2 regions of the Haloimpatiens massiliensis genome follow, and region 1 is predicted to be linked to the other one. Evidence: a T-box and tRNA genes for the amino acid it is inferred to sense, from the RefSeq annotation. Region 1 holds a T-box; the other holds one or more tRNA genes.
The links. The T-box of region 1 lies ahead of thrS (threonine--tRNA ligase). A T-box ahead of a tRNA ligase gene usually reads a tRNA of that ligase, here a tRNA-Thr.
Positions count from the first base shown of each region.

Region 2: it has a tRNA-Thr gene. The T-box ahead of thrS (threonine--tRNA ligase) is inferred to sense a tRNA for this amino acid. The anticodon was not compared.

Region 1 is NZ_LT854639.1:565,984-573,915, reverse strand. Features, by position in the region: gene C1715_RS07865 (DUF6873 family GME fold protein) at 1-202, opposite strand, end outside; gene ytxC (putative sporulation protein YtxC) at 502-1,410, shown strand; T-box leader at 1,631-1,849, shown strand; gene thrS (threonine--tRNA ligase) at 2,031-3,944, shown strand; ribosomal protein L20 leader region at 4,007-4,117, shown strand; gene infC (translation initiation factor IF-3) at 4,135-4,662, shown strand; gene rpmI (50S ribosomal protein L35) at 4,682-4,879, shown strand; gene rplT (50S ribosomal protein L20) at 4,912-5,265, shown strand; gene C1715_RS07835 (TrkH family potassium uptake protein) at 5,415-6,755, shown strand; gene C1715_RS07830 (potassium channel family protein) at 6,766-7,425, shown strand; gene C1715_RS07825 (TrmH family RNA methyltransferase) at 7,442-7,932, shown strand, end outside.
Region 2 is NZ_LT854637.1:65,896-88,550, reverse strand. Features, by position in the region: gene C1715_RS03630 (DnaD domain protein) at 1-589, shown strand, start outside; gene C1715_RS03625 (ATP-binding protein) at 586-1,566, shown strand; gene C1715_RS03620 (hypothetical protein) at 1,647-3,257, opposite strand; tRNA gene C1715_RS03615 (tRNA-Thr) at 3,478-3,553, opposite strand; tRNA gene C1715_RS03610 (tRNA-Asp) at 3,559-3,635, opposite strand; tRNA gene C1715_RS03605 (tRNA-Val) at 3,657-3,732, opposite strand; tRNA gene C1715_RS03600 (tRNA-Glu) at 3,738-3,812, opposite strand; tRNA gene C1715_RS03595 (tRNA-Thr) at 3,826-3,901, opposite strand; tRNA gene C1715_RS03590 (tRNA-Asp) at 3,908-3,984, opposite strand; tRNA gene C1715_RS03585 (tRNA-Val) at 3,993-4,068, opposite strand; tRNA gene C1715_RS03580 (tRNA-Glu) at 4,075-4,149, opposite strand; gene C1715_RS03575 (pyruvate, water dikinase regulatory protein) at 4,305-5,117, opposite strand; gene C1715_RS03570 (CoA-binding protein) at 5,249-5,620, opposite strand; partial or broken gene C1715_RS03565 (RNA-guided endonuclease InsQ/TnpB family protein) at 6,168-7,025, shown strand; gene C1715_RS03560 (BaiN/RdsA family NAD(P)/FAD-dependent oxidoreductase) at 7,186-8,415, shown strand; gene C1715_RS03555 (acyl-[acyl-carrier-protein] thioesterase) at 9,440-10,183, opposite strand; gene C1715_RS03550 (ECF transporter S component) at 10,477-11,091, shown strand; gene C1715_RS03545 (DUF1858 domain-containing protein) at 11,294-11,476, opposite strand; gene C1715_RS03540 (adenylosuccinate synthase) at 11,764-13,050, opposite strand; gene C1715_RS03535 (NAD(P)/FAD-dependent oxidoreductase) at 13,206-14,615, opposite strand; gene pgsA (CDP-diacylglycerol--glycerol-3-phosphate 3-phosphatidyltransferase) at 14,893-15,414, shown strand; gene C1715_RS03525 (DUF3006 domain-containing protein) at 15,484-15,696, opposite strand; gene C1715_RS03520 (M48 family metallopeptidase) at 15,912-16,721, opposite strand; gene C1715_RS03515 (HsmA family protein) at 16,985-17,353, shown strand; gene C1715_RS03510 (MFS transporter) at 17,801-18,991, shown strand; gene C1715_RS03505 (MerR family transcriptional regulator) at 19,578-20,510, opposite strand; gene C1715_RS03500 (hypothetical protein) at 21,463-21,690, opposite strand; gene C1715_RS03495 (MetQ/NlpA family ABC transporter substrate-binding protein) at 21,758-22,582, opposite strand.

The DNA of each region.
Region 1 (7,932 bases):
TATTTATAAAGTTCAAAGGAATATCTTTATGTACTACTATAGTGTCTTCCTTTAAAAAGTGTAAGAGCATATCAGGATGCCCACATACCGCATTGTATAGTGCTTGGCTAGGAGGGCAACAAAGGGTTTCATAACCTAGTTTTTCTAAATGTTTTTTTTCATCTGTATTTATTCTAAAATCCACAATAATAAATTTTTTCATAAAAATCACCTTTTCATACATAAATGAATTTATTTTGTAAAATATAAATTTATAACTTATATTATCACAAGGATTAAATTTGTAAAGGAAAAGTTTGAGTAACTGCAATTCATAATATACAACTACAAAATTAAAAAAAATAGAATTTAAAATTGAAAATTAATCATAAAATCTATTTAGAAGTTTTTACATGCATTTTAAATTTTACATTAAAAAGTATTATAGTTAAAGTGGTATTGAAAATTATGAATTACAGTTAAGTAAAAATATTCTCACTATAATGAAAGTGGGTGATTATAATGTTATTACTTACAATAGTATTTAAAACAGAGAACAAAGAATTTGTATACAATATAAATGAACTTGAGGAGAATTTAAAGCATAAAAATATAAATATAGGAATATATGAGGAGGCAGATAAAGAATTTACTATATTAAAAATTTTTTCTTCGGATATTGAAGGTATACCTAAGGAAAAAATTGATATTGTTTATTTTAATTTAATGGAAATTATATATCAATTTATAATATTAGAATTTTATTACATGGAAGTAGATTGCATACTTAATGAAGATTATTTCTTTTTAGGAAAAGAAGAAATAGAGGATATAAAGATAAGCTTATTTAATATACTTACTAATCTTCAAGGAATAAAGGATGAAAAAGCAGTTTATTTCTCTAATAGGATGAATGAAATAAAAGAAGATATTTTAAATGTGATGAAAGAAAGTGCTTTAATAAATATTGAAGGATATTTACAATTTAGAAAATATGAAATTAAAAAGAAAGTGTGTTTAATAATAGATAAAATAATTGAAAGTATTATGATAGAAAGAGAATATGATGAATTTATAAAGTTACTCAAATATTATGTTGGCATACAGGAAAGTAAAATAAATAAAATTCATATATTCATAGGAAATGAAGATGAATATGTTATAAAAGATGATATGGGAAAGGATATTACAAAACAATTTAAAAAAGGAGCTTATTTAGAAGGGGTTAATGAGAAAATAGGCATAGAGGAGATGATAATCAGTGGGCTTGTAACTAATTCACCTAAAAATATCGTAATACATGGTATAAATAATTGTAAAAATAAGGAATTCATAAATACAATAGAAAGTGTGTTTGAAAACAGAGTTATACTATGTAGTGGATGTGAATGGTGCAAGAAATTATTAAGTAAGGCACATTCAAATAAATAACAAGTCAGTATGCTAGTCTATTTTGCGTCATACTGCGTCAGCAGAACCTACCGATAGTGCTACTAGCGGTGGAATTTGCTTCCTTGTCTGATACAAAATATACCAGCATCTTTGACTTGTTATTTATTTTCATGTACCTAAAAAGTTGCGAAAATAATTCAGAACTCTTGACTTTTTAAAATAAAAGTAATATACTTTAATAAATTTACAATATATTAATTAAAATACTGTGAAAAGGAAGAGTAAGCAGAAGACTATTCTAAGAGAGAAGGATTCATAGGCTGTAAGATCCTTTGAATAAGAGCTGTTGAAAACCACCTTTGAGTAGCGTGCTGAAGTTAGTAAGCATTGCCGCCACCAGCGTTAAAGGGTTCAAGTGAATAATAAGGATTTATTTTATTATTAATTTGGGTGGAACCGCGATATACTCGTCCCATTTATGGGATGAGTTTAATTATTTTTTGTTAAAGTATGTTTAATTTTAAAATAATAATTAATGTAAAAAGTTTATTGATATAAACTTATCAATTGTCATCCAGAGGCTGAACTATCTTTATTCACCACATGTATAGAATAAGTTAGTAAAGTCGCGGAATAAATAAAGAAAAGGAGGAGTTAAAATGGTTAAAGTAACATTAAAGGATGGAAAAGTTATAGAGGTAGAAAAGGGCACCAAAGTTAGTGATATTGCTATGAAAATAAGTCCAGCGCTTTATAAAAAAGCCTTAGCTGCTAAAATAAACGGAGAGAAATCTGAGCTTATGACTGAGATAAATGAAGATTGTACTTTAGAAATATCAACTTTTGCAGATGAAGATGGAAAATGGGCTTTAAGACATACCGCATCACATATTTTAGCTCAAGCAGTAAAAAGACTATATCCTGAAGTTAAGTTAGCTATAGGACCAGCTATAGATACAGGATTTTATTATGATTTTGAAGCGGATTTTTCTTTTACACCAGAAATAATGGAAAATATAGAAAAAGAAATGAAAAAAATAGTTAAAGAAGATTTAAAATTAGAAAGATTTGAGCTTCCAAGAGAAGAAGCTATAAAATATGTAAGAGAAAAAGGCGAGGATTACAAAGTAGAACTTATAGAAGATTTGCCAGAAGATGCAGTAATTTCTTTCTATAGACAAGGTGAGTTTGTAGATTTATGTGCAGGTCCTCATGTACCATCTACAAAAAAAGTAAAGGCAGTAAAATTATTATCTTTGGCAGGAGCTTATTGGAGAGGCGATGAAAATAAGCAAATGTTACAAAGAATTTATGGAACAGCTTTTACAAAGAAGAGTGAACTTGATGAGTATATTCACATGCTAGAAGAAGCAAAAAAGAGAGATCACAGAAAACTTGGTAAGGAGCTTGGATTATTTGCAATACATGATGAAGGTCCAGGATTCCCATTCTTCTATCCAAAGGGAATGATTTTAAGAAATATACTTGAAGATTACTGGAGAGAAGTGCATAGAAAAGCAGGATATGATGAAATTAAAACTCCAATAATATTAAATGAAGCTTTATGGCATCAATCAGGACATTGGGATCACTACAAAGAAAATATGTACTTTACAAAAATTGACGAAGAAGATTATGCAGTAAAACCAATGAATTGTCCAGGAGCTATGTTAGTTTACAAGGATGGAATGCATTCTTATAGAGATTTACCTTTAAGATTAGGTGAACTTGGGCTTGTTCACAGACATGAACTTTCTGGTGCATTACACGGACTTATGAGAGTTAGATGCTTTACTCAAGATGATGCTCATATATTTATGACTAAGGAGCAAATAACTGATGAAGTACTTGGAGTAGTTAATTTAATAGATGAATTTTATAAAATGTTTGGATTTGAGTATTTTGTGGAACTTTCTACAAGACCAGAAAACTCTATGGGTAGTGATGAAGACTGGGAAGCTGCAACTAATGGATTAAGAGCTGCACTTGAAAAAGCAGGACTTGAATATAAAGTTAATGAAGGTGATGGAGCTTTTTATGGTCCAAAGATAGACTTCCATTTAAGAGATTGCATAGGAAGAACTTGGCAATGCGGAACAATTCAGCTAGATTTTCAATTGCCAGAAAGATTTGATCTTTCATATATAGGTGCAGATGGAGAAAAGCATAGACCTGTGACAGTACACAGAGTTGTGTTTGGTAGTATAGAAAGATTTATAGGTATATTAATAGAACACTTTGCAGGAGCATTTCCAACATGGTTAGCTCCAGTACAAGTTAAGGTTATGAATATAACTGATAGAAGCTTAGAATACTGTAAGGAAATAGAAACTAAGCTAAAAGAAAATGGTATAAGAGTAGAAACAGACTTTAGAAATGAAAAAATAGGATATAAAATAAGAGAAGCACAACTTCAAAAAATTCCGTATATGCTTGTGATTGGTGATAAAGAAATGACAGAGGAAAAAGTAGCAATTAGAAGTAGAAAAGAAGGGGATTTGGGAACTAACACTATAGATGAATTTATAGCTAATATAAAAGAAGAAGTATATAATAAAGTAAATAGTTTATAATATAGTGTTGACAGAAAAACCTTAATGTAGTAGAATATCATTGTTAACTTAATAGAAAATTTAATTTCAAGTAGAAACAGCCGTTTCTCACCTTACAGCACAGCTAGTAAGGTAAGTGATGATTACTTAATGTGATATATAAAGGACGGCATATGCCGTCCTTTTATTATATGTTTAATAACACCAGGAGGTGAATATTATTAGTAAAGATAAAAAGCACTTAGTAAATGAAGACATAAGAGCAAAAGAAATAAGAGTTATAGGTGATGATGGTTCACAACTCGGAATAATTTCATCTAGAGAAGCTTTGACTATAGCAGAGGAAAAGGAAATGGATTTAGTTATGATTTCGCCAAATGCTAATCCACCAGTATGCAGAATAATGGATTATGGCAAATTTATTTACGAACAATCCAAGAAAGAAAAAGAAGCTAAGAAGAAGCAAAATGTCATAAATGTCAAAGAAGTAAGATTAAGTCCTAAAATTGAAGAGCATGATTTGGAAGTAAAAGCAAAGAATGCAAGAAAGTTCTTAGAGGCTGGAAATAAGGTTAAAGTAACAGTTAGATTCAGAGGAAGAGAAGCTGATTATTCACATATAGGACGTAAAATATTAGATAATTTTTACAAAATATTAGAAGATGTTTGTGTAAAAGAAAAGGAAGCTAAATTAGAAGGAAGAAACATGATTATGGTTTTAGCTCCAAAAAGAGCATAATTGAGAGGAGGAGTTTAGTATGCCAAAAATGAAAACTCATAGAGGCGCAGCTAAAAGATTTAAAAAGACAGGAACAGGAAAATTAAAGAGAGCTAAGGCTTTCAAGAGCCACATATTAACTAAAAAGAGCTCTAAAACAAAGAGAAATTTAAGACAAACTTCATACGTATCTGAATCACAAGAAAAAGTAATGAAGAAAGTATTACCATATCTATAGTTTAGAGCTTAAAGCAGAAGGAGGTTTTTAAGATGGCAAGAGTTAAAAGAGCGGTAAATGCTCGTAAAAAACATAAAAAAGTATTAAAACTTGCAAAAGGATACTACGGTTCAAGAAGTAAATTATTTAAAGTTGCTAATCAATCAGTTATAAGAGCATTAAGAGATGCATATAGAGGAAGAAAATTAAAGAAGAGAGATTATAGAAAGTTATGGATAGCAAGAATAAATGCAGCTACTAGAATGAATGGTCTTTCTTACTCAAGATTTATGAATGGAATAAAGCTTGCAGGAATAGATATGAACAGAAAGATGCTTTCTGAAATAGCTATAAATGATCCAAAGGCATTTGCTGAATTGGTAGAAGTAGCAAAACAAAGTTTATAATATAAAAATGCGGCATGAAGTCGCATTTTTTTATTATATAAAGGTATAAAAGTATATTTTAGAATTTTGACAAACTTATATTAAATGATATAATGTTAGAATAATTATTAGCTTAAATTGATTCATAGGCATAAAATCGGGGTGAGATAATGTCGGAAATATTAAAAAATAAACCTAAATTTACTCCTGTACAAATATTAGCTATTGGATTTGCAATAGTTATATTGACGGGTGCTATTCTTTTAAATTTACCTATTGCATCAGCAAGTGGAACCAGGACACCTTTTATAGATTGTATATTTACATCTACTTCAGCAGTATGTGTCACAGGCCTTGTAACAGTGAATACCAGTACACATTGGACCTATTTTGGAAAAACTGTAATAATGCTGCTTATAGAAATTGGTGGGCTTGGCTTTATGTCTTTTGCTACAATGATAGCTTTGATACTTGGTAAAAGAATTACTTTAAAAGAAAGATTAGTAATGCAAGAAGCTATGAATTCTTTTTCATTACAAGGTATAGTGAAGCTAGCTAGATATGTGCTTTTCTTCACTTTTTTTATTCAATCTATGGGTGCATTGCTTTTATCTACACAATTCATACCAGAATATGGTTTGGGAAAGGGTATATACTTCAGTATATTCCATTCCATATCAGCTTTTTGTAATGCTGGATTTGATTTAACAGGAAATAGTTTAATACCCTATTCTAATAATGTTGTTGTAATAATGACCATATCCTTCCTAGTAATAATAGGGGGTTTAGGTTTCTTTGTGTGGGCAGAACTATATAATTATAAGCGTAGAAGAAAGATATCATTACATTCTAAGGTTGTAATTACTGCTACTGCAATTTTATTAGTTGGTGGCACTATACTGATGTTTTTATTTGAAAGCAACAATCCAGGAACTTTAAAAGGTAAAGGTATTTTAGAAAAGATGTTAAGTTCGTTCTTTGCAGCAGTAACACCAAGAACGGCGGGCTTTAACTCCATATCTACGGCAGATATGAGTACAGCAGGTATATTTTTAACGATATTATTAATGTTCGTGGGTGGTTCCCCAGGATCTACAGCTGGAGGTATAAAGACGTCTACTATGGGAGTACTTCTTATGACAGTTGTTTCTGTTATAAGAGGAAAAGAGGAAACGGAAATATTTAAAAAGAGAATAAATAAAGAAATAATTTATAGAGCTTTTTCTATTGTAGTAATAAGTTTAGGGCTGGTAATAACAGTAACTATGATTTTATCAATAACAGAAGTAGGATTTCCTTTTGAGTATTTGTTATATGAAGCTACTTCAGCTTTTGGTACAGTAGGTCTTACTTTAGGACTTACTTCTAAACTTACAACAATAGGGAAAATAGTTTTAGCTTTGACTATGTATGCAGGAAGAGTAGGTCCTTTAACTTTAGCATTGGCATTAGCTAAAAACAAAAAGAAAAGTTCTATTAAATATCCTGAAGATAAAATATTAGTTGGATAGGGGTGTTCTTATGAGTGGAAAACAATATGTAGTTATAGGGCTTGGAAGATTTGGAACTTCTGTTGCCGAAACTCTCTATAAATTAGGTAATGATGTGCTGGCATTAGATTCAGATGAAGATGTAATACAAGGAATAGCTGATAAAGTAACTCATGCAGTTCAAGCAGATTGTACAGATGAAAATAGTCTTAATGCTTTAGGAATTAAAAATTTTGATGTGGCTGTAGTAAGCATTGGTTCTAATATGCAGTCTAGTGTTATGGCTACTTTGCTAGCAAAGGAATTAGGTGTAAAACATATAATAGCTAAGGCTAATAACAAATTGCATGCTAAAGTTCTTTATAAAATAGGAGCAGATAGAGTTATATTCCCTGAAAGAGATATGGGAGTTAGAGTTGCCCATAATTTAGTATCATCAAATATATTAGATTATATTGAACTTTCATCAGAATATAGTATAGCAGAAATAGCAAGTCCAAAGGAATGGCATGGCAAGAGCTTAGTAGAGTTAAATGTCAGGTCTAGATATGGAATAAATATAATGGCTATTAAAAAAGGAAGTTATATAGATATATCCCCTTCAGCAGATGATATGATAGAAGAAGGAGATATTATAGTAGCTATAGGAAGCATCGAGGATATAAATAGATTAGAAAACATAATAAAATAGGCTGAGGTGCAGAACTTTGGATATAATAAGAAGTAAGGATAATAATATAATAAAAGAGGTAAAAAAATTAAAAGATAAAAAGCATAGAGAAGAAAAAGAAAGTTTTTTAGTAGAAGGATTTAGATTTGTAGAAGAAGCAATAAAATCTTCATTTACAGTAGAACAAATATTTATTGTTGATAAATGCATAAATAAATGGAAAAAAATGTGTGAAGATTTGAATTTAAAATCTAAAACTGCTATAGTCATATCAGAACAGGTTTTAAGGTCTATAAGTAATACAGATAATCCTCAAGGAATAATAGCTGTAGTTAAAAATGAAAAGGTTAAAATTAATTCTAAGGAAGGAATTTATTTATTAGCAGATAGAATACAGGATCCGGGAAATATGGGTACTATAATAAGAACAGCTCATGCAGTAGGAGCTTTAGGAGTTATAGTTACTAAGGGCACTGTGGATATATACAATGATAAGACCCTTCGTTCTACTATGGGTTCTATATTTAA
Region 2 (22,655 bases), on a different contig from region 1:
ATCCCCTAAGGAAATGACTATGTATTTAAGCTGGCAAAAAGACTTTAGCTTTACTCCTGAAATAATACTTCTTTTAATTCAGTATTGCATTTCTAAAGGTAAAACCGACTATAGATATATAGAAAAAATAGCTTTAGCTTGGAATGATGAAAATATAAAAAATGTAGAAGATGCTCAAAGCTACATAAAGAAACATGAAGATAAATGGATTAGAATAAGAAAAATATTAAATTATTTAGGAATAAAATCTACTGATATAATGAAACCTCAAGAACAAATGATGGATAAGTGGATAAATATTTATAAATTTCCTGTAGAAATTATATATAAAGCTTGTGACATTTGTTTTGAAAGAATAAACAAAGCTGACTTTAAATATATTGACGGAATACTAAACAGCTGGTTTAAGGAAAACTTAAAGACTTTAGAGGATATAGAAAAAAAAGATAAGAAAAAAACTAGCTCCTATTCACCCGCAAAAAAAGTATCATATAACAATGGTAAAAATAGTACCTTTAATGACTACTCTCAACGTAAGTACGATTACGATGATCTAGAAAAAAAATTATTAGGATGGGATAATGAATGATTAACACATACCAATCTCAAATACTAAAAATGTATGAAAACATAAGAGAAAAGGAAGAGAAAGCCTTAAAAGATAGAAAGGAAGAAGTATATAATAAAATACCTGGAATAAATGCTATAGAAAAAGAAATAGCTAAACTTTCTATACATTTATCCATAAATATATTAAATAATATTGAAAATAGGGATGAATACTTAAAGAATTTAAAAGAAAAGATAACAGATTTAAGAGTTCAGAAAACAGAACTTCTAGTTTCATCAGGATATCCACTAGACTACTTAGATATGCATTATAGATGTAATAAATGTAGCGATACTGGTTTTATAGGAAATATGAAATGTTCTTGTTATAAGAGATATCTAATTAAACTCCATTATAAAAATTCTGATCTAGAGACCTCCTTTAAAGAAAATAATTTTGATAATTTTAACATAAACCTATATGGTACTAGAAGAACTGACTCAGAAATAAAAAGTCCTAGAAAAAATATGGAAGAGATATTATATAGAGTAAAGTCTTATTTGAAAAATTTTTCTAAGGAAGATACAAATTTATTATTTTACGGTAGCTCTGGTACAGGTAAAACCTTTTTATCTCACTGTATAGCCAAATGGCTTATAGACAGAGGCTACTTTGTAGTATATAGAACTGCAAAAGAATTAATAGAGAATTTGCGTGATGCCCGCTTTAATGAAAATAAAACACTGGAGGATTTAATATTAAACTGTGACGTACTTATAATAGATGATTTAGGTACAGAACAAATAACAGACTTTTCTAAATCTGAATTATTTAATTTAATAAATTGGAAACTCCTAAAGGACAAAAGGATGCTTATTTCCACAAACTTATCTCTTGAAGAACTCTCCAAACACTATTCAGAAAGAATTACTTCAAGACTATTTGGTAACTTTGAACTATATAAATTTTATGGTGACGATATTAGAGTAAAAAAGAATTTAAATAAAATACGTTAATGAAATGTAAAATCCCAGCTTATAACAAACTGGGATTTTTGTATTAATATTGTTCTCAATTTACTTTTTATAAAATATATTTAATTTATTATATAAGGAGAAAAAATTAATACAGAAATAAATGTATCCATTACTAGAAATGGAAGATACTTCGCCACCGGAAGATCCTCTGTAAATTCCCTATAAAATAAGTATGAGTATACATAACAAAATAAACTTATACATACTAGGATAAACACTCCTACCATAGGAGAAACTAATTCTTTAGGCAAGAACATAAAGCTATTTTTATATACAGAAACATACATAGATAGAACTTTTATAAATGTTGTAACTACAAGAACTCCAATATATATGCCTTTTCTTTGCTTATCTGAAAATCTACTTAATAATAATGTGAATATACCCATTAAGGTTAGCCCTGGAAAAATCCATGCAGCTCCTATTAACAGTATAGATATTATACTATATGTAACTCCAGTAACCGTTTCTTGTAATGACATACTTTTTTCAAATTTTTTAAGTTTATTATTTTCCTTTTTATATTGTTCATTTGTTGAAGTCATATATAAGTTGTATGGACACTCAAAACCCTCATCTGATTTAGCTTGGAAATCACAGTATATTCCTATTTCTCCACAAATGTTTGCAAAAGTGGACAATTGTTTTGATTTTGAAAGAATTCCTTCCTGCTCATACTTACCATTACTTAATCTATATTCCATTACATCATCTTGCTCTTTATTTATGCCAAAAATTCTCCTCCCCTCTACTAGAATTTTCGCCTTGCCATTTATACAATTTGCACTGTTTATTTTTTTTAAGCCGATTCCAGGAAATTTAAGCTCTTTAAATTTATACTTAAATTCATCTTTGTTCTTTGGAATATTATCAATAGGAATCTGATATACTATATCGCCTCCGGTTTTAGGTACAAAGAAATACATAATTCCACCCTCTACAGCAAATTTAGTTTCAGGTGTAACTTGACCAAATCTAACTATCATATTGAATAAATCTCTTGAATGAGAAAATTCCCCATTCTCATAAAATGTACACATTTGAGTAACTTCCTGTACCTCCTGCCCTGTATAACATATTACATATTTACCATTATAATCTATTCCACTTATTCCTCCTGCACTTGGAACTTTTATAGATTTCTTATTTCCGGTTTTTATATCTATAAATTCCACTGAATCCTCATAAGTTCTTAAAATCATATTATCATTTATTTGTTTTAATTCTCTTAACTCTCCTATATTTTCTCTTTTTATTATATTAAACTTTTTGTCTAACTTAATCCGCTCTGAGGAATTACTATTTGAATGCTTTCCTACGTACTCAATGTAAAAATTATTCTCTTTATCTTTTACTAGTATTATTCCGTTTATACTATTTGCTTTTATACCTAAACTTTTTTCCTTTTTTTTATGTCCTAAATAATCTATTACTAAGATTTTTAATTTATTTTTGTCATTATAGGCAATAATATAATTTTTGTCTTCTTTGATAATTGCAGGAGTAGCACTTATGTAAGCTTGATCTAGAAACTTCCCCTTCCCCCACTTATTAGAAGGAGGCTGATTATTAATGTTCAAATTAACACTGTATTGATATGCTATTATACCGATTATTAATATTATACTTATTATTATAAAGCTCTTCGTTTTGACTCTATTTTTTTCCATACTCATACCCCCAAGTAATATATTATTGTAAAATATTATGTATTACTTACAAGATTCTATATTTATACTAATTTATCCTTTAAAAGATAGTATAAATCTTTATATGCAAACTCCCATCTTATACATAATAATACTATTAAATACTTAATATTATCTATAACATTAAATATTTAATATTACAAAAAAATAAAAAGTCTTAAGTAAAAATTACTTAAGACTTTGGAGCTGGCAATAGGAATCGAACCTACAACCTGCTGATTACAAGTCAGCTGCTCTGCCAATTGAGCCATGCCAGCTTATATGGCGACCCAGAAGGGACTCGAACCCTCGACCTCCGGCGTGACAGGCCGGCACTCTAACCAACTGAGCCACTGGGCCATATATATTTTTATAAATAAGTGGTGGGCACAACAGGGCTCGAACCTGTGACCCTCTGCTTGTAAGGCAGATGCTCTCCCAGCTGAGCTATGCGCCCACATATGGTGACTCCTAGGGGAATCGAACCCCTGTTACCACCGTGAAAGGGTGGTGTCTTAACCGCTTGACCAAGGAGCCAAATTATTTTTATTGGAGCTGGCAATAGGAATTGAACCTACAACCTGCTGATTACAAGTCAGCTGCTCTGCCAATTGAGCCATGCCAGCTTATAATGGCGACCCAGAAGGGACTCGAACCCTCGACCTCCGGCGTGACAGGCCGGCACTCTAACCAACTGAGCCACTGGGCCATATTATGTGGTGGGCACAACAGGGCTCGAACCTGTGACCCTCTGCTTGTAAGGCAGATGCTCTCCCAGCTGAGCTATGCGCCCACATAATGGTGACTCCTAGGGGAATCGAACCCCTGTTACCACCGTGAAAGGGTGGTGTCTTAACCGCTTGACCAAGGAGCCAAATTATTTATCAACGCTTTTTTCATTCTAGTCTGCCGCGCTGACAAATAATATAATACAAGATTATTCTCCATATGTCAACATATTTTTTTAAAACTTTTTAGCTTTTTTTAAAATTCCTTTTAATTTCTTCTCTAATTAATAGGATAGCCATGTTAGATACTCTTTTCTACCCATCCTATACTCTCCATTATAATAAGAGCAGTATCCTCTATAGCTCTTTGAGTTACATCTATAACCCTACATCCAAGTCTCTTAAATACTTTATCTAAAAAATCAAATTCTTCTAATATCCTTTCTTCATTGGCATAATTTATGTTAAAATGATCTCCTCCAAATTTTAAAAGTCTATGCTTGCGAATTTCAATAAGATGTAAAGGATTTATTGTAAGACCTATTATTTTTTTTCTATCTACTTGTAATAATTCATCTGGTACTGGAACTTCTGGCATTAACGGTACATTGAGAGCTTTTATACCTTTATTGGCCAAGTACATACATAAAGCTGTTTTCGAACTCCTAGAAAGACCTACTATAACTACATCTGCATTCTTTATTCCACTTACATCCTTACTATCATCATACTGCACGGCAAATTGCATAGCTTCAATTTTTTCATAATATTCATTATCTATATTCCACACAGCACCTGGCTCATATATAGGTTGCTCTCCTGTAATTTTAGCTGCTATATTCATACAGGGACTTAACACGTTATATACAAATATACCCTTTTCCATACATCTTTGTACTAAAAAATCTCTTATCTCCGGCAAAATTATATTTGAAATTACCATACATTTATCTGGCACATCTATAGTATTCATAAATTCATAAACATCTTCTAATGTCTTTATGTATGGAACTCTTTTTACATGCATTTTTACTTTAAATTGACTTGCTGTACCCTTAGCTACAAGTTCTGCTGTTTCCCCTATAGAGTCAGAGACGGCATATATTTTAAACATAATAGCACCCCCTGTTTTTTAATAATTTACACTGTCAATAATTCATACAAATTAAACACCAGTAATCACCAGCGCTTAACCTAAAAAGACTTTGCAGCTATGTATTTTTTTAAATACGTAAATCTAAATACTTACATATTAGATAACTGTACTAGCGCACAATCCTCTATAGCAATTATATTGTTTTCTTTGCAATAATTAATAATTTCTTCACTTTCTGCCCCAGGCTGAATTAGTACCTTATTAATAATTAAAGTCTTTGCTTCCTTAAGTATTTCTATACCTAAAGCAGGATTTATACATAAATCTATAACTTCTATTTGAAAAGGCACATCCTTTAAACTTTTATAAACGCCTTCCCCCTCCTTCTTAGGATGAATTCCCACTGCATTAAAACCTTTATTCCTTAACTTGTCTAAAATTTTATATGCATATTTACTCTGGTTTATAACGTCTCCTACTACTACCCAATTTTTATAATTTAATAATTCACTAGCTACCATAAACTCACTTGATTATTGATATTTTATAGTCCAAATATTTATCAAAAATCAAGTTTTTCACCTTCCTTTTTTATTATATTTACGTTTATTATATCCTAATTTTTATAATTGTATCAATGATGCACTTCTCATTTACTAATTCATCCATACAAAATCAACCAATGAATTAAAATGATCAATACTCAATGCTTAACTATTCCTTTCATTGAAAAAATATTATAAAATAATTATAATTAAACTAAATAGGATAAAATATTATTTGTATACTCTAATGCTTGTTGGTACCCTTCAAGCTTTTTTCTATAAATAGCCAAAAGGAGATATCTTTAGTTGTTTAAAATATAAATAAAAGTAATTAACTATAGTAAAATGTACTTATGAAAAGGAAGTGAGTACATTTGAAAAATAATAATTATAAACCAAATGAAGTTGTAGAGTTAATTAATGTATCAGTTAGAACATTACAAAGATAGGATAACGAAGGAATATTAAAAGCATTTAGAACACCAACAAATAGAAGATAGTATACTTACGAACAATATAAAGAAAATATAAGAAAAAGAAAAATCAAGATGTTAAAGCTTACTTTCCAAAGAACAATAAAACAGATTGGACTATTGAAAGACATAGGGTTAAAGTACCAACTTTAGGTTGGATTAGATTAAAAGAATTTGGATACATTCCAGTTAACTCTATAGTTAAAAGTGGTACAGTAAGTCAAAAAGCAGATAGATATTTTGTTTCAATTTTAGTTAAAGAAGCTATTAAAGTAAATAATAAACCTTACTCAGAAGGAATAGGCGTAGACCTTGGACTAAAGAATTTTGCAATTTGTAATAATGGCTTAACTAAAAAGAATATTAACAAAACTGAAACAGTTAAAAAAGAAGAAAAGAAACTAAAACGTGAGCAAAGAAAACTTTCAAGGAAATATGAAAGTTTAAAATTAAGAAATAAAAAAGAGAAAGGAGAAGCTACTCGTCAAAATATCCAAAAACAAATAGTAAAGGTACAAAAACTTCATCAAAGACTTACAAATATAAGAACTGATTACATAAATAAAACAGTAAATGAGTTAATAAAACAAAAACCAAGTTTTATAACTATTGAAGATTTAAATGTAAGTGGAATGATGAAGAATAGGCATTTAGCAAAGGCAATTGCTGGGCAAAAATTTTATGAATTTAGAATTAAACTTATTTCAAAAGCTAAACAAAATGGCATTGAGATAAGAATAGTTGATAGATTTTATCCAAGTAGTAAAATGTGTAGCTGTTGTGGAGCATATAAGAAAGATTTAAAACTATCTGATAGAGTTTATAAATGCAGTTGTGGGCTTTCTATTGATAGAGATTTAAATGCTTCAATAAATTTAGCCAATGCTAAAGAATATAAGATAGCTTAATTAAACAAGCACTTATATGTGTACCCAAGGCTATTTGGGGAATTAACGACTGTGGAGTGCTATACAAACTGTAGTAGCTTAGGCAAGGCAGAGTACGTTGAAGCAGTAACAATCTCAATATGGATACATTTGACCATGTTTTGAGTAGCAGCGATTGACTTTGAAATACGATATTATAATCATAGGTGCTGGTGCCTCTGGTATCACTGCTACCATCACAGCTAAAGATATGGGCTGTAATGTGGCACTTTTAGAAGGCAGTGATAGAATAGGTAAAAAAATACTCACCACAGGAAACGGCAGATGCAATATAACTAATGAGAATATAATTTCTTTAAGATATCATAGTAATAACCCTAAATTCTTTATGGATACTTTAAATAAGTTTACCTATGAGGATACTGTTAACTTTTTTTCCTCTCTAGGACTTCCTTTAGTAACCCTTGATGATGGCAAAATGTACCCTATGAGCCTACAGGCTTCTTCAGTTTTAGATGTGCTTAGACTTTCCATAAGTGAAAAAGGTATACCCTTGTATTTAAATACAAAAGTTAAGGAGGTAAGGTGTACTACAAATGGCTTTAAAATATACTCAAATAATGCCGAAATATTTCAATGCAAAAAATTAGTAATAGCTACTGGAGGGAAGTCTGCTGCTACCACTGGTTCAGATGGCTCTGGATTTAACATAACCAAATCACTAGGCCACCATATAATAAATCCTGTACCAGCTTTAGTACAACTTAAGCTTCAATATAATCATTTAAAGGCTCTCTCTGGAGTGAAATTTGATGGTTTTGCAGAAATTTTTGTAAATAGCAAGTCTATGAGAAAAGACTTTGGAGAAATACTTTTTACAGACTATGGTATATCAGGCCCTCCTATTTTACAACTAAGCAGGGTTGCTTCTTATAATTTAAGTGAAAAAAATGAAGTTACATTAAAAATAGATCTTATGCCCAAATTCTCCAAAGAATCATTAATAGAGTTCTTGGAAAATCATTGGGGCACCTTCAGCTATAGAGCTGTACAGGAATCTTTTATAGGAATAATAAACAAAAAGATAATACCTATACTTTTAAAAGAAGCTGGAGTTATAAATATACATAAACCTTGCTGGGATTTAGATTGGAAAGAAAAAAGTAATATATTTTCTCTACTTAAGGAATGGACCTTCACCGTATCAGGTACAAATGGCTTCAAGAATGCTCAGGTAACCGCCGGAGGAGTTGACACTACTGAGGTTAACCATATCACTTTAGAGTCTAAAATTGTACCTAATCTTTATTTCTGTGGAGAGGTTTTAGATGTGGATGGTGACTGTGGGGGATTTAATCTGCAATGGGCATGGAGTTCTGGAGTTGTAGCCGCTAAAAGCGCCGCAAAATGAGAAAATTATGATGTAAGTGCCATAAGAAAAATCTGTCTTTAAGTCCACAATAAATATATTTTATTAGACTGTTCGCAATACGCTAAGAAATTCTAATGTTTTCAAATTTCAATATCCTAAAGCTTTCAAACTCGCTTCTAACGGCGCTCAAACATGAAAGCTTCTTAACGGGTATTGAAATTTGAAAACAAAGAATTTCTAAGGCTAGCTCAATAGTCTAAAAAAATATATTTATTGTTACCTTAAAGACAGATTTTTCGGTTCATGCATAAGCTATCAAATGAGGAAGACAGCTAACTAAAGGATGATTTTCCTCCGCTATGCTACAGAAAATCTTTAATTGAATAAAAAATGTATAAATACAATAATTTGATAATAAAAACTATAATTACACTATTAATCGAATAATTATAGCTTTTTCTTTTAAGCCTTTACAATCTTTTATTGGCGTTAGCCAGTCTAAATATTAAAGCTAAGATTTATACAAGCCAATGCATTATGGCAAAATATATTAAATTTTATCCAATATTTTATTTTAATAATTATGTATTTACTAGTACCTAATTAAAGTGATTAATTGTATCTCCCAATTAGTGAAAATATTATTAATAACCGGGATTTAAGTTCTAAACGAAAGGCTACGCCTAAAAAGATTATGGGAGCCTTTTTATTTGTTTTATAAATTAAAGATTTTCCGTAACGTAGTGGAGGAAAATCATCCTTTAGTAGGCTTCTCCTCTCCAGCCATAAACATATTAAACTAAAAATCTGATTTTAATGTAGTAATAAATGTGGAATTGGAGACTATTGAACTAGCCTTAGAACTTCTTATGTCTCACAGTTAAAGAACCGTTAAGAAGCTTTCATGTTTGAACGAGGAACGAGTGAGTTTGAAAGCTTTAGGGGCTTTAACTGTGAGACATTTAGAAGTTCTTGGCGTATTGTGAACGGTCCCAAATTACACATTTATTACGGAATTAAAATCAGATTTTTCTTCAATGTATTATGTCGCAATTTATGCTTTCTATTTCCACATAGTTTGAAGAATTGCCAGCTCATTGTCACTTTTATCTTGTATCTTATGTAAACATACTATTCCATCTTCCTCTTCTAGAATTTGCGTACGAGCTTTTACAATATTTCCATAGGAAGTTTCCTTTTGGTAAGTTACTTTTACATTTTTAAGCTCATATTTTGTAACTACATCTCTAGGAACTGTTTCTATAGCCCAAGCTACATATTTTACGTTATTAACATGCCTATTAGTATCTATATCACCATATCTCACACTAAATTTATTTTCTACATCAATTTTATTCATTTTCTTTATTTTATCTATTTTAAGAGTCCTTTTTTCTTCTTTGTTGGTTTTAAATATATCATACATATAATCTGGTACACTTATAGCTTTTCTCTTCTCTGTATCTATTAAGAACCATATAGAATTTGCTTCCACTATCACTTCTCCGCTGCTATCTGTTATAGTAAATTTTCTGTAGGCGTAGAATTTTTTTATACCATAGGCCCAAGTTTTTACCTTTACTCTCTCATTATATGTTGGATATCTATTTATATCTATATCCCACTTATAAAGTACCCAAGCTATATGATGCTGATTTAAAAACTCCATGCCTATTTTTAGATCTTCAGTTTGTACCATAGCTATATCACCAAAATAATTCATAAGAGATGATATGAGTGCTCTTCCTTTATAATCTACTTCATAATAATGAACATTATACTCCTTTTCTGTTACTATTCCAGACATTTTAACACCCCCAGTAGTAAAATTTTATATATTTAATATGATACCAAATTTATGGGGATTTTAATACGTTTAATGAAAGTTTTTACTAAAAATTAAAAAAAAGTATTATAAAATACTTTTTTTTAATTAAACATTTTATTTACAGTTAAAACTATATTCCATTTATCATAGAAAAGTGGTAAAATACAATATGTTCAGCAGGTATTCTTTTGAAACTTAACTGAATAAAATTTAATAAGGATCACAGCAAATTCGTCTTGTATCCTTAAAGGAATAAGAACGGAGGTAGTATTATGAATTTAGAATCACGTAATAATGCAAATCTTTCTAACAGAAAGGCAAAAACTAGACAATTGACAGTTGTAGGTATGCTATCTGCTATATCCATCATTTTGGGCATAACAGGTTATGGTTTTATACCTCTTCCTGGGGTCAAAGCAACCATTATGCATGTTCCTGTTATCATAGGAGCTTTAATCGAAGGCCCTGTGGTAGGTATATGTATAGGACTTATATTTGGAATCTTTAGTGTGTTTCAAAACATGATGGTGCCATCACTTTTATCTTTTGCATTTATGAATCCATTAGTATCAGTGCTCCCTAGGGTTATAATACCAATAGTTGCCTACTATACTTACAAGGCAATCCCTATTAAAAATAAAAATAATCCTATAAAAATTGGCATAGGAGCAGCATTGGGTTCTTTAACTAACACCGTTGGTGTCTTGGGAATGATGTACTTATTATATGCTGCAGAGTTTGCAAAAGCTAGAAGTATTGATGCTTCTTTAGCAGGCAAGGCCATATTTGGTATTGGAGTTGCTAACGGAATTCCTGAGGCTATAGTAGCTGTAGCCATAACAATTCCTATAGTACTTGCAGTTAGAAAAATTGTAAAACATAAATAAACAGAACTCTTAGCTTCAGATGGAGTTTTTACTCCATCTGAAGGTTAGAGATCGTTATCCAGGGACGTAGCTGCCGTTATCTCCCACTTTGTTAGAAGTGGGAGTGTTACGGCAGGTAGTCATCGGATAAAAAAATAATAGCTAGTCAAAGATTTGCTTAAGTCTATGACTAGCTACTAATTTTCTAAAAACTCAACTAACATTATTTATTTAAAGCTTCTAATAATTTTTCTATATCCATTCCGTGAACCATAGCCGCTTCTTCTAAAGTTTCAGCTTGAGCTGATGGACATCCAACACAACCCATACCAAAGTTCATTAAAATTGGAGCTGCCTCTGGTTTTTTGCTTAATATTTCACCTATTGTCATGTCTTTAGTTATCATTTATATCACTCCCTTCTTTGCAATTTTTATTTTATCACAAAAACTAGGTAAAAACACCATAAATTTATCATATTATAGTTTTCAATATTAGTGTTTACACAAAAACCTATTTTGTTACTAAGAACTTAATGGAAGAAAAAAATTCTATGTTTATTTGAATTTAATTTGTGTTATAAGCTTATTACATCTTTGACTTATTATCTCTTTTCATATACCTAAAAAAGGCATATAACCTGCACATCACAGGCTACATACCTTTATTTAATCTCTTTAGTTAATTTGCTTAATTAAATTTCACTTACTTTTATAGTTTGATCTCTTCTTGGTCCTACAGAAACTATAGACACCTTAACTCCTGTAACTTCTTCTATTTTCTTCAAATAAATCTTAGCATTTTCCGGAAGCTCTTCGTATTTTCTAGCATCCTTAATACTTTCATCCCAACCATCAAACTCTTCATAAACAGGCTCACATTGAGCTAGTTTTTTTAGACTTGCTGGGAAGTAGTCTATAACTTCTCCATTGCACTTGTAGCCTACACAAACCTTTATTTTTTCAAGACCTGCTAAAGTATCTATTTTAGTTACTGCAAAGCTTGTAAGTCCTGATATTCTTGCAGAACTTTTTAGAATTACAAGGTCAAGCCACCCACATCTTCTAGCTCTTCCTGTAGTAACTCCAAATTCATGACCTTTTTCTCTTAACCAATCACCCATTTCATCTTCTAGCTCTGTTGGGAAAGGTCCCTTTCCTACTCTTGTAGTGTAAGCTTTAGCAATGCCTACAGCACTATTTAGCATAGTAGGTCCAACACCGCCTCCAGTACAAACACCGCCAGCTATAGTGTTTGAAGATGTTACAAATGGATATGTTCCGTAGTCTATGTCAAGCAGTGTTCCTTGAGCACCCTCAAATAAAACATTCTTACCAGATTTTATAGCATCGTGTACAGTTACAGATATATCTTTTACAAATGGTCTCATTCTCTCTGCAAAATCTAAATATCTTTCGTATATTTCATTAAAATCTAAAGCTTCTCCGCCTAAAACTTTAGTTATAAATGGATTTTTTATATCTAAAGCAGCTTGTAATTTTTCTTTAAATGTATCTTCTTCTAAAATATCACATACTCTTATGCCGCTTCTTTCCATTTTATCTGTATAACAAGGTCCTATTCCCTTTCCCGTAGTTCCTATGTCATTTTTCCCTCTTTTGCTTTCCTTTAACTTATCCAATATCTTGTGGTATGGCATTATTAGTTGTGCTCTATCGCTTATTAAAAGCTTTTCTGGAGTAACTCTTACTCCTAATCCCTCTAAATAATCTATTTCGCTAAATAAAGCTTCTGGGTCCACTACTACACCATTACCTATCACATTTAATTTATTATCATACAATATACCTGATGGTATTAAGTGAAGCTTATATTGTTTATCGCCTACCTCTACAGTATGTCCTGCGTTATTTCCTCCTTGGAATCTAACAACTACCTGAGCCTCTTCTGCTAAGTAATCAGTCATCTTTCCTTTTCCTTCGTCTCCCCATTGGGCACCTAAAATTACAAATGAAGACATATAAATTCCTCGCTTTCTTACCTCTTTAATATAAGAGTATTTCTAACCATAATTTAAAGTAATCTTAATTAATATATGATTTAAATTTTTAACAAATTATATTATACACTTTTTACGAACATTTGCATACTTTTTTTAAAAATCCTTCATGATTTTTATGCTCTAGACGTAATGTCCCTAGCCACTACTACTCCTGTAGTAGATGCCTGCATCAAACCTCTTGTTATTCCAGCTCCATCTCCTATTGTATATAGATTTTCTATAGATGTTTTGAAATTATCATCTGTAGCAAACTTGCTTGAATAAAATTTAACCTCCACACCATAAAGTAGTGTGTTTTTACTGTATAAGCCTGGCGCAATATTGTCAAAAGCTTTAAGAGCTTCAACTATGGAAACTAAATGCCTTTGAGGAAGCACAAAGCTTAAGTCTCCTGGTACTGCTGATTTAAGAGTAGGTATTGTAGTTGATTTTTTAATTCTTGATGCATTAGTTCTCCTTCCCTTTAATAAATCCCCTAATCTTTGCACCATTATTCTATCATCCGCAAGCATATTACCAAGTTTTGCAATGTATTTGCCATACTCTATAGGCTGATTAAAAGGCTCTGTAAAGGATGTAGAAACAAGCACTGCAAAGTTCGTGTTTTCTGTTCTAAGTTCCTTTTGAGAATAACTATGACCATTAACTACAGCTATTTTGCCATCATCATAGTGTTCCTCTGAAACCACTCCACCCGGATTCATGCAGAAAGTTCTAACTTTATTATCAAAGGTATCTGAATAGTAAACTAGTTTAGCTTCATATAGGTCTTTTGTTAAGTGGTCCATAACAGAATTAGGTACCTCCACTCTGACTCCTATATCTACTGCATTGTTTGTGACCTTTAAGTCCAATTTTTTAGCTTGATTAGAAAGCCACTCTGCTCCACCTCTTCCTGGCGCTACTACAACGAACTTTCCATTTATTTGCTTTTCCTCACCCTTATTTAATACCTTGACTCCTGCTGCCTTATTATCCTCAACTATTATATCTAAAGCTTCTGTTAGCTCACTAAATTCTGTATTTGTTTTCTCTACTAGATAATGATACATTCCTTTTAAAACTTCATAGGCCTTTTCTGTACCCAAATGTCTTACAGGGCATTCTACAAGCCTTATATTGTGCTTACTTGCTCCATATTTTATTTCCTCAACTCTTTCATTATTAATCCCGTGAATTTCTTTATTTGCTCCAAAATTCAAGTAAATCTCATCGCAGTAATCTATAAGTTCTTTAGCCTGTTTTTCTGTATAATAATCTAAAAGCCTTCCGCCCACTTCTGGACTTAAAGATAGCTTACCATCTGAAAAGGCACCTGCTCCAGACCATCCATAGGTTATGCCACAAGGCTTACATCCCACACATTTTCCAGTAGTTCTTGCAGGACATTTTCTATTTTCTATATTTCTGCCCTTGTCAATTATTAATAAACTCAAATTAGGATTCTTTTTAGTAACTTCTAATGCAGTAAATATTCCTGCTGGACCTGCTCCTATAATAATAACATCATAATTATTTTTCATAGGTTATCACCTCCTTATTTATAGTAGCAAACAGAATTTACAGAGTCAATAATAAATACGAATATTTTTTATTTTTTTTACTGTTATGTTCGTATTTGATGCTTTTACTTTTATTTTTCAAAAATAATGGATAATTTCATTCAATATTTTAAATATTAAAGGTTTATATGCTATAATTAGTTATTGTTACATGTATAAACGTAAAATATTATTTTCATTATATATTGTTTTCATTAGGGAATAATATTATTAATACTTTTGGAAAGGATGTGATTCCGTGAACATTCCAAATATATTAACAGTTTTTAGACTTGCGTTAGTCCCAGCTTTTGCATATATTTTCTTTTCACCTATAAAAAACAGCCTTTTTCTTTCCATAGCCATATTTTTAATAGCTGGAGCCACAGACGTACTGGATGGCTATATTGCTAGAAAGCACAATTTAGTTACTCGATTTGGAATAGTTATGGATCCTTTAGCTGATAAACTTATGCTTGTAACTGTTTTATATTGTCTTACTGTGAAAAACTATATAGTGTCTTGGGTACTTTGGGTAATAATATTAAAAGAACTTTCAATGATAATAGGCGGTACTTTACTTCTGAATAAAGATATGGTGATTCCATCTAATATATTTGGGAAGATTTCCACTCTTTTATTTTATTTATCTATATTTATTTTAATATTTAGCGAATATTTAGGAAAGATACTTATATATGTGGCAGTAGCCAGTGCTATAGTAGCATTTTTTAACTACCTAATTATTTATAATAAAAATGTCAATAAAGTAAAATATTAAAAGTCCTATCTACTTAAGATAGGACTTTTAATATTTTACTTTTTTATGATAATTCTTTATATAGCTGCTCTATTCTTCCCACATATCCTCTACCATTTTCTCTATCTCATCTTTTCTTCTTTTGGTTTCGTCTACATCCACTTTTATTTCTTCTCCTATATTAATTACATCTCCCTCTTTTGCTTCCTTAGGTATTTTAGCTCTTTCTATATCTATCATTTTTTCATTATCTAATTCAACCACTGCAAAATTTCCTTCAAACCTGTCAATTATTCCTTTCATCTTATCATCCCCTCCAATTTTTATTGTATTACTTATGATATATCGTTTATACTAGCATTTTTGTAAATTGTATAAAATCAAATATTATTACAAATGTATCTTTAATTATATCAATTAATAAATAACTTAATCGCAATTAACTTACTTACCATTAAGTTATTTTAAGTACTCTATTATAGGATAATAGGTTAAATTATACCGTTAATCTCTTCAAATTATAATTGGCACAAATGTCCATTTTCTTTAAGCCACTTTCTCCTATATTGATAATCTGGAATAACCTTCGCCACTTCCATCCAAAAATCTCTAGAGTGATCCATATGCCTAATATGGCAAAGTTCATGCACTATAACGTAATCTATTATATATGGTGGTGCCATTATGAGTTTCCAATTTAGAGTTATATTTCTCTTAGATGAGCAGCTGCCCCATAAAGTCTTTACTTCTTTCACCGTTATCCTATTCGGGTAGATCTCCATATTTTTAGAAAAGAACTCCATTCTTTCTTTAAAAAAATTCAGTGCCTTTTTAAAGTAAAATTCTTTTATAACTTCCTTCATATACTTTCTTCTAGTTTTGTTGTCATCTAAATTATTGACAATAATAACGTATAAATTACCCCCCTCTATATACACATTCTCACTATTATATTTACTTTCTTTTAATTGTTTATCAAAGAAATCAATTACCAAAATATCTTTATCTAAAAAACATTTACCATCATCACAATTTTTAAAACAATTTAATATTCTTAAAGTATATTCTTTTCCCAGTAAATAAAACTTTTCTCCATTTTCAAATCTTCTACATATTTTTTCAAGCTGTCTTTCTTTCATTAACTCTAACTTTTTCAAAATCCATTCAGCTCTTTTTTCTAATATTTCATCTATATAAATACTTTTTAAATTAGCAGGCGTAGATATTATAACATGCGCTTCCTCAGTTACAGTTATACCTATAGTTTTTCGCTTACTTCTTTTTAATGTATATTTTATTTCCTTTCCATTGTAAATAAAACTATTCATGAAATCCTCTCCTAGTTTATATATAAATATAACTTATTTCTATACAATTTTGTTAACTGAACATGGTTATATACTAGACTTTCCCTCATTAATATTCAAGTTTTTTTAAATATACCTTTATTTATTTATTGACAATTATAAATTAAACTTTTATAATGAACATAGTTCATTCAAAGATTAAAATACTCCATAACATATCATATAAGATATGTTTTTTGTTAAAATTTAATGAACGTAGTTCATTCAAAAAGGAGGGTATACAAGTGCTAATTTATGCAATACTTTTTATTAATTTAGCTCTTATATTTTACACTATAGGAGTTTGGAGTGAAAAAAAACAAGGCACATTAAAAAAATGGCATGTTATTATATTTTGGGTAGGTTTGATTTGTGACACTTTAGGCACTACTGCCATGGGTAAAATAGCTAGTACTAATTTTAAATTTAATTTTCATGGCATAACAGGATTACTAGCAATACTATTAATGCTTTTCCATGCATTATGGGCATCAATAGTATTGTTCAAAAATAATAAAGAAATGAAATTAAAATTCCATAAATTTAGTATAATAGTCTGGATTATTTGGTTAGTTCCTTTTTTATCTGGAGCAATATTCGGAATGACAAGATGATTTAATTTATCCACTTTATAGATCTAGGTATATTCAAAAAAACTTATTTGTGTTATAATTTTAAATATTATTCTATGTAAATATTTAAAGTATTATAATATTGTAGATATAATTTTATTATTTAGTAAGACTTTGTTTTATGCAAACATTAGAGGAGGTGTAAAGATGGACTTAAAAGTTAGTTTCTGTATGCAAGATTATCTTGCTATAGTTCAGAACGTAACATTTAATTTTGGGTACTTTAGGGAAAGTGCGTCCAAAATTAAATATTATGTAAACTAACTTGAAGTAGCATCTTTATACTTTTTTCGGTTGAAATATATTATTATAACCTCATTAAACCTAAGTAGAAAGACTCTACTTAGGTTTTTTTATACGCACTAGGGATGGGTGGGCTAATGTAACACTTTCAGTAAACTTTAAATGCGTTATTATGGAGGTTTTAAAATGGATTATAAAAAAAATTTACGAAGAAATATAAATTTAAATTATCTGTTTATTTTTCTAAACAGATTAGACTTAACTCAAGGAGTATGGATGATATATCTAGCTAGTAAAGGTTTGTCCCTTGCTAAACTTGGTCTACTAGAAGGTATATTTCATACAACTTCTTTTCTTATGGAAGTACCTACAGGTGCTGTTGCAGATATTTACGGAAGAAATGTCAGCAGAACCTTAGGACGAGTATTCTGTATTATAAGTAATATTGTATTGATTTTCTCCACCAACTTTTATCTATTTGCTCTTTCTTTCGCAATACTAGCCATATCTTATAACTTAGAATCTGGCGCTGGAGAAGCTCTGATTTATGATTCTCTTAAAGAGTTGGGCGAAGAAAAAAGCTATATGAAAATAAATGGATTTAATGAAATGATATTAGAGATAAGTTGTATATTTGCTCTTATGCTAGGAGGATATTTAGCTCACAAAAACTATCTATGGCCCTTTGCCTTAAGTGCTGTTTTTGCAGGCATAGCTCTTTTAGAGTCCACGTTATTTCAAGAACCTAATGTGGGTAGAAACAAAGATTTAGATAATATACATCCCTTTAAAATTTTTAAAAACCAAACTTTAAATAGCTTTAAAATAGTAAAAGATACTAAGAAAATATCCTTACTTATTGTATTTGCAGAAGTTATGTCAGTGTTTGGAACAAGCCTCTTTTACTATTTACAAAATTACTGGAAAAGTAATGGCTTAAATGAATTTAAAATAGGAATTATATTTGCCATTTCCTCATTAATAAATGCATTTATAGCTCCTCATGTTCATAAAATAGAACAGCTTTTTAAAGAACGTCTTTTATTAATTTTTTTACCTATAGTTACATGTATTTTCATATGGTGCATAGCTTTCACAAACTATTCCTATGCATTTTTCATAGCTATAGAAATACTGCAAACTATAATGTATATTGTAACCAGTGATTATTTAAACAAACTTATTCCCAGCGAAAACAGAGCAACTATTCTATCTTTTCAAAGCATGGTGTTTAGCTTTTTTATGATATTTCTATTCCCCCTCATAGGAAAAATAGGAGATCTATTCTCTCTAAATGCCGCTTTTAAGTTTCTAGGAATTATTTCTGGAATTTTTGCTGTACTCAATGTTTTCATAATCTGTTGTGACAATAATTAAGAATATTATGAAGTAATACATTGAAGAAAAATCTGATTTTAATTCCGTAATAAATGTGTAATTTGGGACTGTTCACAATACGCCAAGAACTTCTAAATGTCTCACAGTTAAAGCCCCTAAAGCTTTCAAACTCACTCGTTCCTCGTTCAAACATGAAAGCTTCTTAACGTGTCTTTAACTGTGAGACATAAGAAGTTCTAAGGCTAGTTCAATAGTCCCAAATTCCACATTTATTACTACATTAAAATCAGATTTTTAGTTTAATATGTATGTGTTTTGGGAGGAGAAGCCTACTAAAGGATAATTTTCCTCCGCTTCGCTATGGAAAATCTTTTATTTATAAAAAAGAGAACGCTCATAATATTTTTTAGGCGTAGCCTTTCGTTTAATCTACAATCCTAGTTATTAATAATATTTTAATTAATTATGGGATATAAATAGTCAATTTGATTAATAACTAGTGCATACCAAATTATTGAAATATTAAATAAAACTTAATATTTCTTGGCGTATTGCGAACAGTCTTAAAAAATACATTTATTGTGGACTTAAAGACAGATTTTTCTTATGGCACTTGCTTCACAATTTATGCTAACAGTTCACTAAGGTTCGTGCCTGCTTCTTTTTCTGCCTCACTTAATATTTCCCTAGCTATTTCTCTAAATTTTCTATAATCATCATTGAGCTTCTCTAAATATAAATCAAACTGATTTCCCTTTCCTCCTACACTATTCATAAGGTCTGCTCCTTTTTTCAAGTTATCCACATAATTATCTCTAAAGTTTTTATCATTTCTTAAAGATTTCAAGAAATTCACATTAGATTCTTCGACTTCCTTCATAGTCTTTTCATCTCTATTTAATACATTTTTTACAAATTGATTTTTAGTATTTATAAACTCATCTAAAGCTTCTTCTCCCATGTTATCTATCATTTTAATAAATGGATGATTTTCCTCTGCTTCTTCTAAATTGTCTAGATATTCCACCATATTTAACCATGTTTTTCTCTTTTCATCACTGTCTATACATATATCTAGAAATGCTCCATAGTTTGCCACAAACATTTTGCCAAAGCTACCAGGGAAGGTTCTCATAATAGCCTCCCCAATGTATTCTTTTTTGTCTTCTAGAGAAAGCTCCAAACTTTTATTTAATTTATTTATACTGTTACCTACCTCTTCAACGTTTTTATAATCACCAAACTCTTTTTCTAAAAAACTCTGTACAACACTTTTAGTGTTTTGAAGATTTGCTATTTCATTTTGTATTTTTTCTAATTTTTCTTTCATAACCTCTGGAATTGTTTTAACTCCATCCATCACATCTTTTATGCTTTTTGTACTAATATCTAAATTTCTTAGTGCACCAATTAAATTTAATTTAATTATATCTTCTTTACCAAATTCTCTATAATTATTTTCTGGATTTTTCTCAGGACATATAAGCCCCTCGCTCTCATAATACTTTATAGCTTTTTTAGTTAATCCAGTCTTTTGAGATGCTTCCTTGATATTCATTTTACTACCTCCACACCGTATATATTACATATGAATATGTTCTTTATATTTGACTTAATTAGTAAAATTTAAATAATTTCTATCTTTACATATTCACATGTTAACTATAATATATTCCTATCTCCAAGGTGCAAGTCAACACAAAAAATTAAACAACCGATTCACATATGCCCTAATCACATATGAATCGGTTGTTAAGCAGATCCTAATTCTTTCATAAAACTTTCATCTGTTATTTGAATTCTAAAACCTTCCTTTCCCTATAGTCTTCCTAGAAAAATTTCTTCCTTGAAGCTACACATATTAAACTAAAATCTTTTAATAAGCTTATAATTAATTACAGCTTTATTATTAAATGACTTGTGTTTCTAATAATATATTAATCTACTAATTAAATAAATTATTAATCATTATTTACCACTTACTAATTCACCTTTAAATCTCTTAAACAACTTATCTCTTATTTACTAAATTACTTATTTATAAGGTTTAGAGATTTTCACTAAATTTTTAATTACTGAATACATAACCTTTAGGGTTATTGTAAGAATTAGGATCTACGAATGTAGAAATTTTTTGACTATCCCATGGGTCTGTACCTTCACTTTCTATAAATTAGTGATTTAATAATACTCGGTAAATAAATTAATTTTTTGGTGGTCTCACTCCTTTCTATCACTCCCTATATTTTTTAAAACTCCATTGAATCTTTGATATAATGAAGTTTTACTGGAGCAACTATTGTTTTGTTTTTGTTATTATAATAATATAATATTCTGATAATTTTGTCAACGGTTTTTGATAACTTTTTCAAGAATTTTTTGTATATTGAAATGTAGCCATGTGTATCTTTCATTTTTAATTATTAAAAACTACAAACTAAGAATCTTTTATAATTCCTAATTTGCAGCCTTATCTTTGACTATACACTATCCTTATATACTCTAAATCGTTAATTTTTATTATTTTTTTTTGAATTATTATTTATGTTGTTATTCTGTAAAATTGATTCTAAACTCTGCTGCTGAGCAGCTATAATTAATATTATACATCCTACACCTGTAATAAAATTTCCTAAAACATTTAATTCGTTTGCATTTTTATTTTCTGATAAAGCAATAGCAACAACAGCTGCTAACGCTGCTAATTCCTTGGGACTGCAGTCGTTTATGTCTGACACTTTATCATACCACCTCTAGAGCAATCATAATATATTAAATGCTATTAGGATTATTTTTGTTACAATTTTAAAAAGCTGGCACTATGCTACCTTTATACTTTTCTTCTATAAATTTTTTAATTTCAGGTGAAGTTAAAACCTTTGATAACGCTTTTATATATTTTTTATCCTTATCTTCTTTTCTAACAGCTATTATATTTGCATAAGGTGAATCCTTATCTTCAAGAACTAAAGCATCTTTTGTTGGATTTAATTTTGCTTCAATAGCAAAATTAGTGTTTATAACTGCAGCATCTACATCTGGAAGTATTCTTGGAAGTTGTGGTGCATCTACTTCTGTTATTTTTAAATTCTTTTTATTTTCTGTAATATCTAGTTTGGAAATAATTTCTCCATCCTTAACCTTTATAAGTCCAGCACTTTGTAAAACTTTAAGAGCTCTTGAACCATTAGTTGGATCATTTGGGACTGCTATCTCTGCACCATCTTTTATATCTTTTATGTCCTTTAATTTCTTTGAGTATACTCCCATAGGCTCAATATGAACTTTTACAGTATAGTCTAAGTCTAATTTTTTTTCTTTTACAGTCTTATTTAAAAATGGAACATGTTGAAAGAAATTAGCATCTAATTGACCTTCTGCAAGGGCTATGTTAGGTGTTTGATAATCTGTGAACTCTACTATTTTTATAGTGTACCCTTCTTTTTTAATTAATTCCCCAGCCTTTTCTAATATTTCTCTATGAGGCACTGGTGATGCTCCCACTACTATTTCTTTCTTATCCTTATCCCCCTCTGTACTCTTTTTGTCTCCTTCTGCTTTTGCCCCACAACCTATTATTGCTGTGCTTAGAAATAAAACTCCTAGCAATGCACATATTTTCTTTTTCATTTTAAAATTCCTCCTTTTAATTTATCTAAAACTTAGTATTTATAAACTCTCCTTTAGCTTGCTACACTGAAAC